Regions from separate parts of the Pseudonocardia sp. SID8383 genome, predicted to be linked through region 1. Evidence: riboswitches for the same ligand, from Rfam matches in the RefSeq annotation. Region 1 holds a riboswitch; the other holds the start of a gene.

Region 1 (3,941 bases):
TGATCGTGCCGCCGTGGCGGCGGACCTCGTCGCGCACGAAGTCCGACCGCTCGTCGGCGCGGGTGATGCGGTTGCAGGTGACGGTGTGCGCCCCGGCCTTGCGCATCAGGTCCAGGACCGCCTTGCCCTTCGCTCCCCCGGCGTGCTGGACCACGAGCACGATCCCGTCGGCCGGGTCCTTCACGTAGTCGGCGATGGCGGCGGTCATGTCCTTGTTCGCGTCCTGACCGTGGGTGAGCACGATCACCCTGCCCTCCGCGAAGAGCGAGGGGCTGAGGTGCCCGGCGAGCTCGCCGGGTGCCACCTCGGAGGTGCGGAAGCGGCGCAGCTCGGTCTCCGGATCGCGCTGCCGGGCGCGTCGGACCAGGTCGGACACCGCCCGCTCGGCCAGGAACTCCTCGTCCCCGACGACCAGCTGCAGCGGGCCCGGTTCGCTCGTGCTGCTCACACCCCCATGGTGGCCCACACCTCCGACAACGGGTGAGTCGCGTCCCGACCGGAGAACGTCGCCTGGCGGTGGGGTGTCCCGCTCGCGTACGGTCGTCGTCGATTCCGGCGCCCGGCGTCCGGAGCACCACAACCGCATATGGCTCATCCAGAGGGGCAGAGGGAACGGCCCGTTGAAGCCCCGGCAACCGGCGTCGCACGACGATCCGCCCAGACCTGCGCATTCCGCGTGGCGAGGACGTCGACGAACACGGTGCCAATTCCGGCCCGCCACATCCGGCGGGACAGATGAGGAGATCTCGTGACTCTCACTGCTGCGCCCGAAACCACCTCCGCCTACGACCTCGGCTCCGCGCGCGCTCTCGCGTGCCGCGAGTGCCGCCACGAGATCCCGCTCGCCGCGGAGTTCGCGTGCCCGCGCTGTTTCGGCCCCCTCGAAGTCGCCTACGAGTTCCCGACGGTCACCCGCGCCTCCATCGAGGCCGGGCCGAAGTCGATCTGGCGCTACAAGGACCTGCTGCCGGTCCCGTCGACCGTCGAGCAGCATGCGAACACCGAGCCCGGCCTGACCCGGCTGATCGAGGCCGACAACCTGGCCCGCGCGCTCGGCGTCCGCAAGATCTGGATCAAGGACGACACGGGCAACCCGACGCACTCGTTCAAGGACCGCGTCGTCGCCGTCGCACTCGCCGCCGCCCGTGAGCTCGGCTTCTCGGTGCTGTGCTGCCCCTCGACGGGCAACCTGGCCAACGCCGTCGCCGCCGCGGCCGCCCGTGCCGGCTGGGACTCGGTCGTGCTGATCCCGTCCTCGCTGGAGCAGGCGAAGATCGTCACCACCGCCGTCTACGGCGGCACCCTGCTCGCCGTCGACGGCAACTACGACGACGTCAACCGGCTCGCCACCGAGCTGGCCGCCGAGCACGAGGACTGGGCGTTCGTGAACGTCAACGTCCGGCCGTACTACGCCGAGGGCTCGAAGACCCTGGGCTACGAGGTCGCCGAGCAGCTCGGCTGGCGGCTCCCGCAGCAGGTCGTGGTCCCGGTGGCGTCCGGCTCCCAGCTCACCAAGATCGACAAGGGGTTCACCGAGCTCGGCACCCTGGGTCTGGTCGAGCCCACCCCGTACACCGTGTTCGGCGCCCAGGCCACCGGCTGCTCACCGGTCGCGCGGGCCTTCGAGGCCGGCCACGACGTGATCCAGCCGCAGAAGCCGGACACCATCGCGCGCTCGCTGGCGATCGGGAACCCGGCCGACGGTCCGTACGTCCTCGACTCGGTGCGCCGTACCGGCGGCTCGGTGGGGCACGTGTCCGACGAGGAGGTCGTCGCCGGCATTCGGCTCCTGGCCCGCACCGAGGGCGTGTTCGCCGAGACCGCGGGCGGGGTCACCATCGCGACCACCAGGAAGCTGCTCGAGGCCGGGGCACTCGACCCCGACGCCGAGACCGTCCTCATGATCACCGGAGACGGCCTCAAGACCCTCGACGCCGTCTCCGGCGAGGTCGGCCCGACGGCGACCGTGCCGTCGACGTCCGCCGCGGTCCGCGAGGCGCTGGCGAACCGAGGCTGACCGGCCCCGCCAGCCGGGCGCCGGACGGGGGTCGCCCCGCGCGACCACCGTCAGCCCGGCCGGGTCGTCGCCGGTCAGGGCCAGGTCGCCGGACCGGTCGGTGCGTGCGACGACGATCCCCGCCCCGGCGAGCCGGTCCACCAGCTCCGCGTTGGGGTGCCGGTAGCTGTTGCCGTTTCCGACGCTGATCACCGCCGCCCGCGGCGCGACGGCCGTGATCAGCCGCGGGACCACCTTGCGGGACCCGTGGTGGGGCATCTTCAGCACGTCCGCCCGCAGGTCGGCCCCGGAGTCGAGCAGGTCGTCCTGGGCGACCAGCTCGGCGTCGCCGGTCAGCAGGATCGTCGCGGCCGGGGTGGTCGCGCGCAGCAGCAGCGAGATGTCGTTGACCGCCGTCCCGTCGCTGCCGTCGACCGTCAGGGGCGGGTGGACCGGACCGAGGACCTGCAGGCGCAGCTCCGGCCAGCCCAGCGCCATCCCGCGCGCGAGCCCCACCACCGGGGCACCGGCCTCCTCGGCACGCCGGGTGATGTCACGCAGCCCGGACGCCGGCTCCCGTACCGGCCCGACGGCGATGCCGCCCGCGGCGCGGCCACGCAGCGCGCCGGCGAGTCCGCCGTCGTGGTCGGCGTGGAAATGGGTGATCACCACGAGCTCCAGGACCCGGACGCCGAGCCGGTCCAGGCAGGTGTCGACGGCGTCGTCGGTCGGCCCGGTGTCGACCAGGACGGCGTGCCCGGGGGTACCGGTGGCGAGGACGAGCGCGTCGCCCTGACCGACGTCGCAGGCCACCATCCGCCACCCGGCGGGCGGCCATCCGGGCGGCGCGAACCGGGTCGGGACGAGGACGACGAGCAGCCCGACCAGCAGGGCCAGCAACAGCGCCCGCAGCCGGGGCACCCGGCCCATCGCCAGTAGCACGACCAGCACCCCGGTGAGCAGCAGCGCGCCGCCCGCCCCCGCGGGCCACGGCACGGTGGCACCGGGCACCGCGGCGGCCCGGTCCCCGACCACCACCAGCCACCACACGAACGGTCCCGCCAGCCAGGCGCAGCACCATGCGGCGGCCGGGCTCACCGCGGACAGCACCGCACCGAGCACGCCCAGCACCGTCGCGGGGGCGACGGCGGGCGCCGCGAGCAGGTTCGCCACCACGGTGACCAGCCCGACTCCCCCGTTGAGCCCGGCGATCACCGGCGCGGTGGCCAGGGCCGCGGCGACCGGGACGACCAGTGCCTCGGCCGGTCCGGACGGCAGCCCGCGCCGTCGCAACGCCGCCGTCCAGCCCGGGCCGAGCAGGACCAGTGCACCGGTGGCGACGACGGAGAGCACGAACCCGGCGTCGACGGCCAGGTCGGGGGCGGCCAGCAGCAGGCCGAGCACGGCCACCGCCAGCGCGGGCACCGCCGACCGGGCGCGGCCGGCCGCGAACGCGATCAGCACCACCCCGCCCATGACCGCCGCCCGCAGTACCGACGGTGACGGCCGGGCCAGCACGACGAACCCGACCAGGGCCAGCATCGCGGCCGCGGCCGCGATCCGCGGGTCGGTCCGGAACAGGCGCAGGAGGAGCAGCACCGCCCCGGTGATGATCGCGACGTTGGCCCCGGAGACGGCGGTGAGATGCGCGAGCCCGGCGGTGCGGAAGTCCTGCTCGGTCTCGGCGAGCTGGGCGCGGGTGTCCCCGATCGCGAGCCCGGGCAGCAGTCCCGCGGGTGCCTCGGGCAGCGCGGAGACCGCCGCGTCGCGCAGGCCGTCGCGCAGCGCCCCGGCCCCGGTCTGCCACCAGGGCGGCGCGGTCACGTCCTGCGGCGCACCCCGGACCTTCAGCACGGCGATCGTGAGGTCGGGGCGCTGTGCGGGCATGAGCAGCCCGGCGGCGGAGACCTCCTGGCCGGGGAGCAGCCCGGTCCAGCTCGCCGCC
Region 2 (8,723 bases), on a different contig from region 1:
GCGGCGTCGTGCACCCGGGCGATCTGCTCGGCGGTCCCGGCGAGGGGCTCGCCCCAGAGCGCGAACACGTCGGCGTGCCGCCCGCCCACCCGGTACGCGGCGTCGGAGGACCCGCCGAAGTAGACCGGGATCGGGCCGAGCGGACGGATCTCCTGGGCGACGCCGGCGACCCGGTAGTGCTCGCCGGTGTGGTCGAAGGGCTCGGGGTCGGTCCAGGCCCGGCGGACGACGGAGAGGTACTCGTCGGTGCGGGCGTAGCGCTCGTCCTTGTCCAGCCAGTCGCCGTCGCGGCGCTGGTCGGTGTCGCTGCCCCCGGAGATGACGTGCATCGCGACCCGGCCGCCGCCGCTGAAGTGGTCGAGCGTGGCGTACTGGCGGGCGGCCAGGGTGGGCGCGGTGAAGCCGGGCCGGTGCGCGACGAGGAAGCCGAGCCGGTCGGTGTGCGCGGCGGCGTAGGCGGCGACCTGCAGCCCGTCGGGCGTCGACGACGAGTGCCCGATGAGGACCTTGTCGAAGCCGGCCTCCTCGTGGGCGGCGGCGAACCGGCGGACGACGGCCGGGTCCAGGACGGGGCCGGTGGCGGGCCGGATCTCGGAGACCTCCTGGGTCCCGATCATGCCGATGAACTCGATGCTCACGCTCGCTCCTGGGGTCGGTGCACGCCGAGCCTGCCGAGCAGGTCGGCCCGCAGGTGCTGGAAGGCGGGGTCGGTGACGTCGCGCGGCCGGGGGAACGGGACCGGCGCGTCGTGCGCGATCCGGCCGCCGTCCATCACCAGGACGCGGTCGGCCAGGACGAGTGCCTCCTCCACGTCGTGGGTCACCAGCAGCACGGCGCAGCGGTGGCGCTGCCACAGCTCGTCGACGAGCCCGCGGGCGGTGATCCGGGTCAGCGCGTCGAGCGCGGAGAACGGTTCGTCGAGCAGCAGCAGGTCCGGGTCGCGGACCAGGGCGCGGGCCAGCGCGGCCCGCTGCGCCTCGCCGCCGGAGAGGACCTTGGGCCACACGTCGGTGCGGTGGGCGAGGCCGACCTCGGTCAGCGCGGCCACGGCGCGGGCGCGGTCCGGCCGTCCGGGCAGGCCCAGCACGACGTTGCGCCACACCTTCTTCCACGGCAGCAGGCGCGGGGCCTGGAAGCCGACGGCGCGGCGCCGGGCGACGGTGACCTCCCCGCTGACGTCGTTGTCGAGGTCGGCGAGGATCCGCAGCAGGGTGGACTTGCCGCAGCCCGAGGCGCCGAGCAGGGCGACGAACTCGCCGGGCTCGATGTCCAGGTCGAGGTCGGTCAGGACGGCCCGGTCACCGAAGTGCCGGCTCAGGCCGCGGACCGAGACGGGCCTCACCGCCCGCTGAACGCCGGTCGCCACGACAGCAGCCCCCTCTCCAGGGTGCGCACGACGAGGTCGCCGACCAGCCCGAGCACCGCGTACAGCGCGAGGCAGACGACGATCACGTCGGTCTGGAAGAACTCCCGGGCGGTGTTCATCTCGTAGCCGATCCCCGACGTCGCGTTGATCGTCTCGCCGAAGACCAGGGCGAGCCACGCGGTGCCGAGCGAGTAGCGCAGCCCGACCAGGAACTGGGGCATCGCCGACGGCAGGATCACGTGCCGGACCTGGCCGAACCAGCCCAGACCGAGCGTGCGGGCGGCCTCGACGAGCGTCGCGTCGACGTTGCGGATGCCGCCGAAGAGGTTCATGTAGAGCGGGAAGGTCACCGCCAGCGCGATCAGCGCGACCTTGGGCTCCTCCCCGATGCCGAACCAGATGATCAGCAGCGGGATGAGCCCGATGACCGGCACCGTGCGCAGCATCTGGACGGGGGCGTCGATGACGTCCTCGCCGCGGCGGAACAGCCCGGACAGGGTCGCGAGCAGCACCGCGGCGACGCCGCCGATCGCGATGCCCGACAGCACGCGCACGCTCGACACGGCGACCGCGCTCTGCAGTGCCCCGTCCGCCCACATCCCGGCGGCGGTGACGGCGACCGTCGCGGGGGAGGCCAGGACGTCGCGGGGCAGGACGCCGGTGCTCGACAGCACCTGCCACAGCGCGATCAGGACGAGCGGTGAGGCGGTCTTGACCACCCAGCGCGGTACCCGGTCGGGCCCGCGGGAGGCCCGGGTGCGCAGGGTCTCGACCTCGGGTGGGGCGGGAGCGCGTTCCCGCGGTGTCGCGATCGTCATGGGGTCTCCTGGGGACGTCGGCGGGCACGCCGCGTCGACCGTCCGCGGTCGCGCGGACGGGGAGGCGGGTGCGGTGGGTGGCGGACGGGCGCCGTGGGCTCGACGAGCCGGCCCGCGGGTGTGCGGTGCTGCGGTGGAGTGCTGCGGCGCGGTGCTGCGGCGGACTGCCGGTCCCGGAGCGGTGTCCGGGCGGGGTGGGCCGCCGGTGGTGTCGTGTCCTCGGTGCGGTGGCGCACGGCGGGGTGCTGCGGGGCCGGTGGCGGGGGCGCCCGTGGTGGGCGTCCGGCGTCCGGGCCGGCCGTCGGGACCCGGTCGTCAGGACCGTCCCCCGGGGTCGGCCGTCAGGAGCGACCCGTCAGGAGCGACAGAGCGCCGAGGCGACGCGCGCGAGGTCGACGTGCGCGCGTGTCGTCAGCGGAACCGGAACGGTCATGGAAGAACCGTAACCCGTCCGCGGCATAAACCCAACCCTCGGAGTTGGGATTGCGGTCACCAGGTTTCGCCTGGTGGGACGGGGTGTCCGGGCACGTCCGGACACCCCGTGGACGGCCGAGCGGGCCGGACGCACCCGTGGCGGGCGCGTCCGGCCCGCTCGGGCGTCGCGGGGTGGGGGTCAGACGGTCAGTGCGAGCCCCCGGGCGCGCAGCACCCGTCGCTCCAGCGGGCGGAAGACCAGCAGCTCGACCCCGATGCCGACGATGAGGATCAGCAGGATCGCGGCGAACACCTGCACGATGTCGTTCACGTCGGCGCCGTTCTTCAGGTAGGCGCCCAGCCCGACCCCGAGCGCGGGTCCGGCCGCGATGATCTCCGCGGCCATCAGCGAGCGCCAGGAGAACGCCCAGCCCTGCTTGCAGCCGGCGAGGTAGCCGGGCAGCGCCGCGGGGAGCAGGACGTAGCGGGCCATCTGGTAGCCCGTCGCGCCCAGGACCTGGCCGGCCCGGGGCAGGATCGGCGGCACCTGGTCGATGCCCGCGACCAGGCCGTTCGCGATCGAGGGCACCGAGCCGAGCAGGACGACGAAGAAGATCGTGGTGTTGGTCAGCCCGAACCACAGCACCGCGGCCGGCACCCAGGCCACCGACGGCAGCGACTGGAGACCGGTGAGCAGCGGCCCGATCGCCGCACGGACCAGCGGCACCTTGGCGACGACCACGCCGAGCGGGGTGGCGATCGCCAGGGCGAGCAGGAAGCCGAGCGCGGCCCGGCTGATCGAGGTCCACAGGATCGACCAGATCTCGCCGCTGACGACGGTCTCGCCGAACGCCTCGGCCACCGCGCCCGGGGCGGGCAGCTGGTACTCGGGCGTGACCGCCGAGGCCCAGACGATCTGCCAGACCACCACGATCGCCACGAGCGCGACGATCGGCGGCAGCCAGATCCGCAGGAACCGCTTCCACCACGGCGTCGTCCGTTCGACGGGGGTGTCGAGCGCGTCGAGCCCGGCGACGGCGGCCGCGGAGTCGCGGTCGTCGTCGACGACGGTCATCGAGGACTCCTCACGCGGCATGGCTGGTGATCACCGCCCGCAGCCGTCCGGTGATGTCGTCGTGCAGCTCGGCCTGGGCCTCGGCGTCGTGACCGCCGGCGGGCACCGTCCACTCGCGGACGACGGTCCCCGGCCGCGACGACAGCAGCACGACCCGCTCGGCCAGCCGGACGGCCTCGCGGACGTCGTGGGTGACGAACACGATCGTCGTCCCGGTGGCCCGCCAGACCCGCAGCAGCTCGCCCTGCAGGACGTCGCGGGTGATGGCGTCGAGCGCGGCGAACGGCTCGTCCATCAGCAGCAGCCCCCCGGCGCCGTGGGTGTCGCCGAGGCCGGTGGCCGCGGCCAGGGCGCGGGCCAGCGACACGCGCTGGCGCATGCCGCCGGACAGCTCGTGCGGACGCTTGTCGCCCAGGCCCTCCAGCCGTACCAGGGTGAGCAGCTCCTCGGCCCGCTCACGCCGGGCCGACCGGCCGTGCCCGGCGAGCTTGAGGGGCAGCTCGACGTTGCGCAGCGCGGTCAGCCACGGCATGAGCGCGGCCTCCTGGAACATGAACGACGGCCGCGCCGACCCGACCCGGACCGCGCCCGCGGTGGGCTCGTCGAGCCCGGCGAGCAGGTTCAGCAGCGTCGACTTGCCGCAGCCGGACGCGCCGAGCACGCAGAGGAACTCGCCGTCGCCGACCTGCAGGTCGATCCCGTTGAGCGCGGTCACGGCCCCGGTGCCGGTGCCGAAGGTCTTGGCGACCCCGGACAGCTCCACGGCGGTGCCGCGGGTCCTCGGGCGCCGGGTGGTCAGGTCGACGGTCATCGGTGGTTCCCCTCGTCGATCGGAAAGGTCAGTTCGCGGCGGCGAGACCGGCCGGGTCCACGGCGGCCTCCCCGGAGCCGGTCCGGACCGCGTCGACCGCGGCCGGGTCGAGGAAGCCGGTCAGGTTCGCCTCGCTCTTCGCGATGCCCGCCGTGACCGAGTCCTTCGCCAGCTGCGGGAAGGTCGAGGCGAGCGGGTCGGAGTCGAAGGACAGCTCGGTGAAGGCGCGGTCGAGGATGTTCGCCGCCAGCGGCTTGCCGGTGATCTCGCCGATCGCCTCGTTGGAGACGGTCTTCGCCTGCGCGGGGTTGTCGCGGATGAGGGCGATGGCCTTCTGCTCGCCGCGCAGGATCGCCTCGACGGTCTGCGGGTGCTGCTGGAGGAACTCGGTCCGGACGATGACGACGGTCGTCGGGAACTTCCCGCCGGGCCACAGGGACTTCTCGTCGACCAGGACCTTCGCCCCGGCGTCGACCAGGCGGGAGCTCCACGGCTCGGGCAGCCAGCCGCCGGCGACCTTGCCCTGCTTGAACAGGTCGAGGGTCTGCGGGTTCTCGATGTTCTGCACGGTCACCGCGTCCGGGCCCTGCCCGATCGGGAGCTTGTTGTCCGACAGCCAGGTCTTCAGCGCGATGTCCTGGGTGTTGCCCAGCTGCGGGGTCGCGATGATCTTGCCCTTGAGCTGCTCGGGCGAGGTGATGTCCGGGCTGGTCACCAGCTGGGCGCCGGCCGAGGTGGAGCCCGCGACGAGGCGCACGGCCTCGCCGTTCGACTTCGTGAAGGCGTTGATCGCCGGGCCGGAACCGATGAACGCGACGTCGATCGAGCCGCCGAGCAGGGCGTTGACCTGGTCCGGGCCGGCGTTGAACGTCTGGGTGGTGAGCTTCGTGCTCCCCAGCTCGGCGGCGAACAGGCCCTGCTTCACCCCGACCAGCGCGGGGGCGTGGGTGATGTTCGGGAAGTAGCCGAGGCGGACCTCGGTCGCGGGGGAGGTGGCGCCCGCGGCGGTGGTGCTCTCGTCGGCGCGGGAGCAGCCGGCCAGCAGCCCGAGCGCGGTGAGCAGCGCGAGCAGGACGGCGGCGGTGCGCGCCCGGGATCCGGGGCGCAGGACGTGCGGGGACATCGCGGGACGGGGTCCTTCCGTGGGGGCGGCGGGCGGTCGGGGACGACCGCTGCGCGCCGGGGCCGGCCGGCCCTGAGAGGGCGTGCCGGGGTACGGGACGGGTGGCGGGCCGGAGTGGTGTCCGGCGGGCGATTCCCGGTCCGGCGGGTGCCTCGCACGCCGGGGGCGTGGCGTTACGGCCCGCGGGACGGGAGACCGGTCAGCGACAGAGTTCGCTGTAGGCGGGGGCGCGCCGGCTCGGCCAGAACGGCTCCAGGCCGGTCGGGCGCACCGGCACCGCGCTCCGCGCGGCACGGGTCGGCTGGTGGGGGGCGGGCTCGGTCACGCCCCGTACGAACCGGTCGGGGCGCGAGGGCCTCCGTCGGCTCGTCGTCACCCGACCAGGGTGCGCGGTGGTCACCTCTCCGGACAACCCGGAGTCCACCAACCAGGAACGGCCGCGGGCTGTCCGGACACCTTTCGCGGCATCCGGGTGATGATTCCGCAGCTCGGGAGGCCTGCTGCGGTACGGGTCACTCGATCGCGATGCGGGTTGACACCGTCGGGCACCGGATACCTACAGTCGGATCGCACACCATCCGGAGCGGCCGAGAGACCCGGCTCGACGACGCCGCAGCAACCCCCCGCAGCACGCGGGTGCGGGTGCTCCAGCCGGGTTCGATGGAGGACACCATGCGGTCGATCGCGGAGCAGGTGCGCGGCGCGCACCACCCCCGGTACCGGCGGCACGTCGACCTGATGCGGGTGGCCGGCGCCGCCTGTCGGGGCTGACCCCGCCCCGTCCGCGCTGCGCGCCGCCCCTCGGCGCCGCCGTCGGCGGTGGCCGTCGGAGTCCCGTGACGTCCCACACCGTTCCGTCGCACCCCCGTGCGACGAGGAAGCGATGCCCTCATGTCCACATCGGACACATCAGGCCGGCCGCTGCACCTGGCCGTCGCCCTCGACGGCGCCGGCTGGCACCCCGCCGCCTGGCGCGACCCCGCCGCGCACCCCCGTGCGCTGTTCACCGCCCGCTACTGGACCGACCTGGCCCGCACCGCCGAGCGCGGGCTGCTGGACCTGGTGACGATCGAGGACGCACTCGGCCTGCAGTCCGGGGATCACCTGAGCGGCGCCGACCGGCGCACCGACCGGGTGCAGGGACGCCTCGACGCCTCGCTGGTCGCCGCCTTCCTCGCCCCGACGACGTCGCGGATCGGTCTGGTCCCGACCGTCACCACCACCCACACCGAGCCGTTCCACGTCGCGTCCGCGCTGTCGACGCTCGACCACGACAGCCACGGCCGCGCCGGGTGGCGGGTGCAGACCTCGGTCCGCGCCGACGAGGCCGCCCACTTCGGGCGCCGCACCGTCCCCGGGGTCCGCCGCGAGGACCTGGGCACCCCGGCCGGGCGCGAGCTCGTCGCCGAGCTGTTCGGCGAGGCCGCCGACGCCGTCGAGGTCGTGCGCAGGCTCTGGGACTCCTGGGAGGACGATGCCGAGATCCGCGACGCGCTGACCGGGCGTTTCGTCGACCGGGACCGGCTGCACCGGGTCGACTTCGCCGGGGAGCACTTCGGCGTCGCCGGGCCGTCGATCGTGCCGCGCCCGCCGCAGGGCCAGCCGCTGGTCGTGTCGCTGGCGCACGGCTACGACCCGGCGCTGCTCGCCGCCCGCGTCGGCGACGTCGTGTTCACCAACCCGCACGACGCCGACGACGCCGCCCGCATCGTCGCCCAGGTCCGGGCCGCCGAGGCCGCCGTGGGCCGCACCGCACCGCCGCTGCGGGTCCTCGGCGACGTCGTCGTGGTCCTGGAGGCGACCGAACGCGCCGCCCGCGACCGGCTCGCCCGCCTCGACGCCCTCGACCCGCTCTCCTCCGACGCCGCCGTCCTCGCCACCACCCCGGCCGGGCTCGCCGACACCCTGCTGTCCTGGCGCCGTGCCGGCCTCGACGGCTACCGCCTGCGCCCGGCCGTCCTCCCGACCGACCTCGACGCCGTCGTCGACGGCCTGGTGCCCGAGCTGCAGGCGCGCGGCGCCTTCCGCACCGCCTACGGCGAGACCACCCTGCGCGCGCGGTTCGGCCTGACCCGCCCGGTCAGCCGCTACGCCGCGGGCGCCCGGGTCGACGCCGTGACCGCGTTCAACCCCGCACTCTCCGGAGCGACCGCATGACCAGGACCGGCAGGAAGCAGATCGTGCTCGGCGCCTACTTCCCGGGCGTCAACCACGACACCGTCTGGAGCGACCCCGCCTCCGGCAGCCACATCGACTGGGAGTCCTTCGAGCACTGGGCGCGCACCGCCGAGCGCGGGAAGCTCGACCTGCTGTTCCTCGCCGAGGGGCTGCGCCTGCGCACCCGCGGCGGCGAGGTCTTCGACCAGGACGTCGTCGGACGCCCGGACACCTTCACCGTGCTCGCCGCGCTGGCCGCGGTCACCGGGCACATCGGTCTGGCCGGGACGATCAACTCGACCTTCAACGAGCCCTACGAGCTGGCCCGGAAGTTCGCGACGCTGGACATCCTCTCCGGCGGGCGCGCGGCGTGGAACGTCTTGACCAGCTCCGACGCCCCCACCGGCGAGAACTTCCGCCGCGGTGCCTACCTCGGCCACCACCAGCGCTACGAGCGCGCCGGGGAGACCCTCGCCGCGGTCCGCGCGCTCTGGGACTCCTGGGGTTCCGACGCCGTCGTCGCCGACCCCGCGTCGGGCACCTTCCTGCGCGACGGCCACGTCGGCGACTTCGCGGTCGCGGGCAACCAGTTCGACATCGCCGGGCGCTTCACCACCCCGCACAGCCCGCAGGGCCACCCGGTGGTGCTGCAGGCCGGCGAGTCCCCGGCCGGTCGCGACTTCGCCGCCGCGTCCGCCGACGCGATCTTCTCCCGGTACCAGAAGTTCGACGAGGCCCGCGCCTTCTACGACGACGTCAAGGCCCGGGTCCGCAAGGCCGGCCGGGACCCCGACGAGGTGCGGATCCTGCCCAGCGCCGGCGTCGTGCTCGGCGACACCGACGCCGAGGCCCGCGAGCGTCACGAGCACATTCACGACCGGCAGGTCGACCCGTGGACCTCGATCGTGCTGGCCGAGATGGTCTGGAACCGCGACCTGTCCGGCTACGACCCGGACGGA

What was found. Region 1 has a riboswitch for S-adenosylmethionine ahead of thrC (threonine synthase). Riboswitches for the same ligand answer to the same signal wherever they lie in the genome.
Region 2: another riboswitch for S-adenosylmethionine. It lies ahead of GTW08_RS32920 (putative leader peptide); the one in region 1 lies ahead of thrC (threonine synthase).

What each region holds. Positions count from the first base shown of each region.
Region 1 is NZ_WWFY01000716.1:187-4,127, reverse strand. Features, by position in the region: partial or broken gene holA (DNA polymerase III subunit delta) at 1-448, opposite strand, end outside; SAM riboswitch class I at 589-742, shown strand; gene thrC (threonine synthase) at 749-2,017, shown strand; partial or broken gene GTW08_RS31950 (ComEC/Rec2 family competence protein) at 2,258-3,883, opposite strand.
Region 2 is NZ_WWFY01000339.1:396-9,118, forward strand. Features, by position in the region: partial or broken gene GTW08_RS08060 (LLM class flavin-dependent oxidoreductase) at 1-638, opposite strand, end outside; gene GTW08_RS08065 (ABC transporter ATP-binding protein) at 635-1,342, opposite strand; gene GTW08_RS08070 (ABC transporter permease) at 1,339-2,184, opposite strand; gene GTW08_RS08075 (ABC transporter permease) at 2,798-3,673, opposite strand; gene GTW08_RS08080 (ABC transporter ATP-binding protein) at 3,684-4,484, opposite strand; gene GTW08_RS08085 (ABC transporter substrate-binding protein) at 4,513-5,607, opposite strand; SAM riboswitch class I at 6,179-6,274, shown strand; gene GTW08_RS32920 (putative leader peptide) at 6,280-6,378, shown strand; gene GTW08_RS08090 (LLM class flavin-dependent oxidoreductase) at 6,499-7,764, shown strand; gene GTW08_RS08095 (NtaA/DmoA family FMN-dependent monooxygenase) at 7,761-8,723, shown strand, end outside.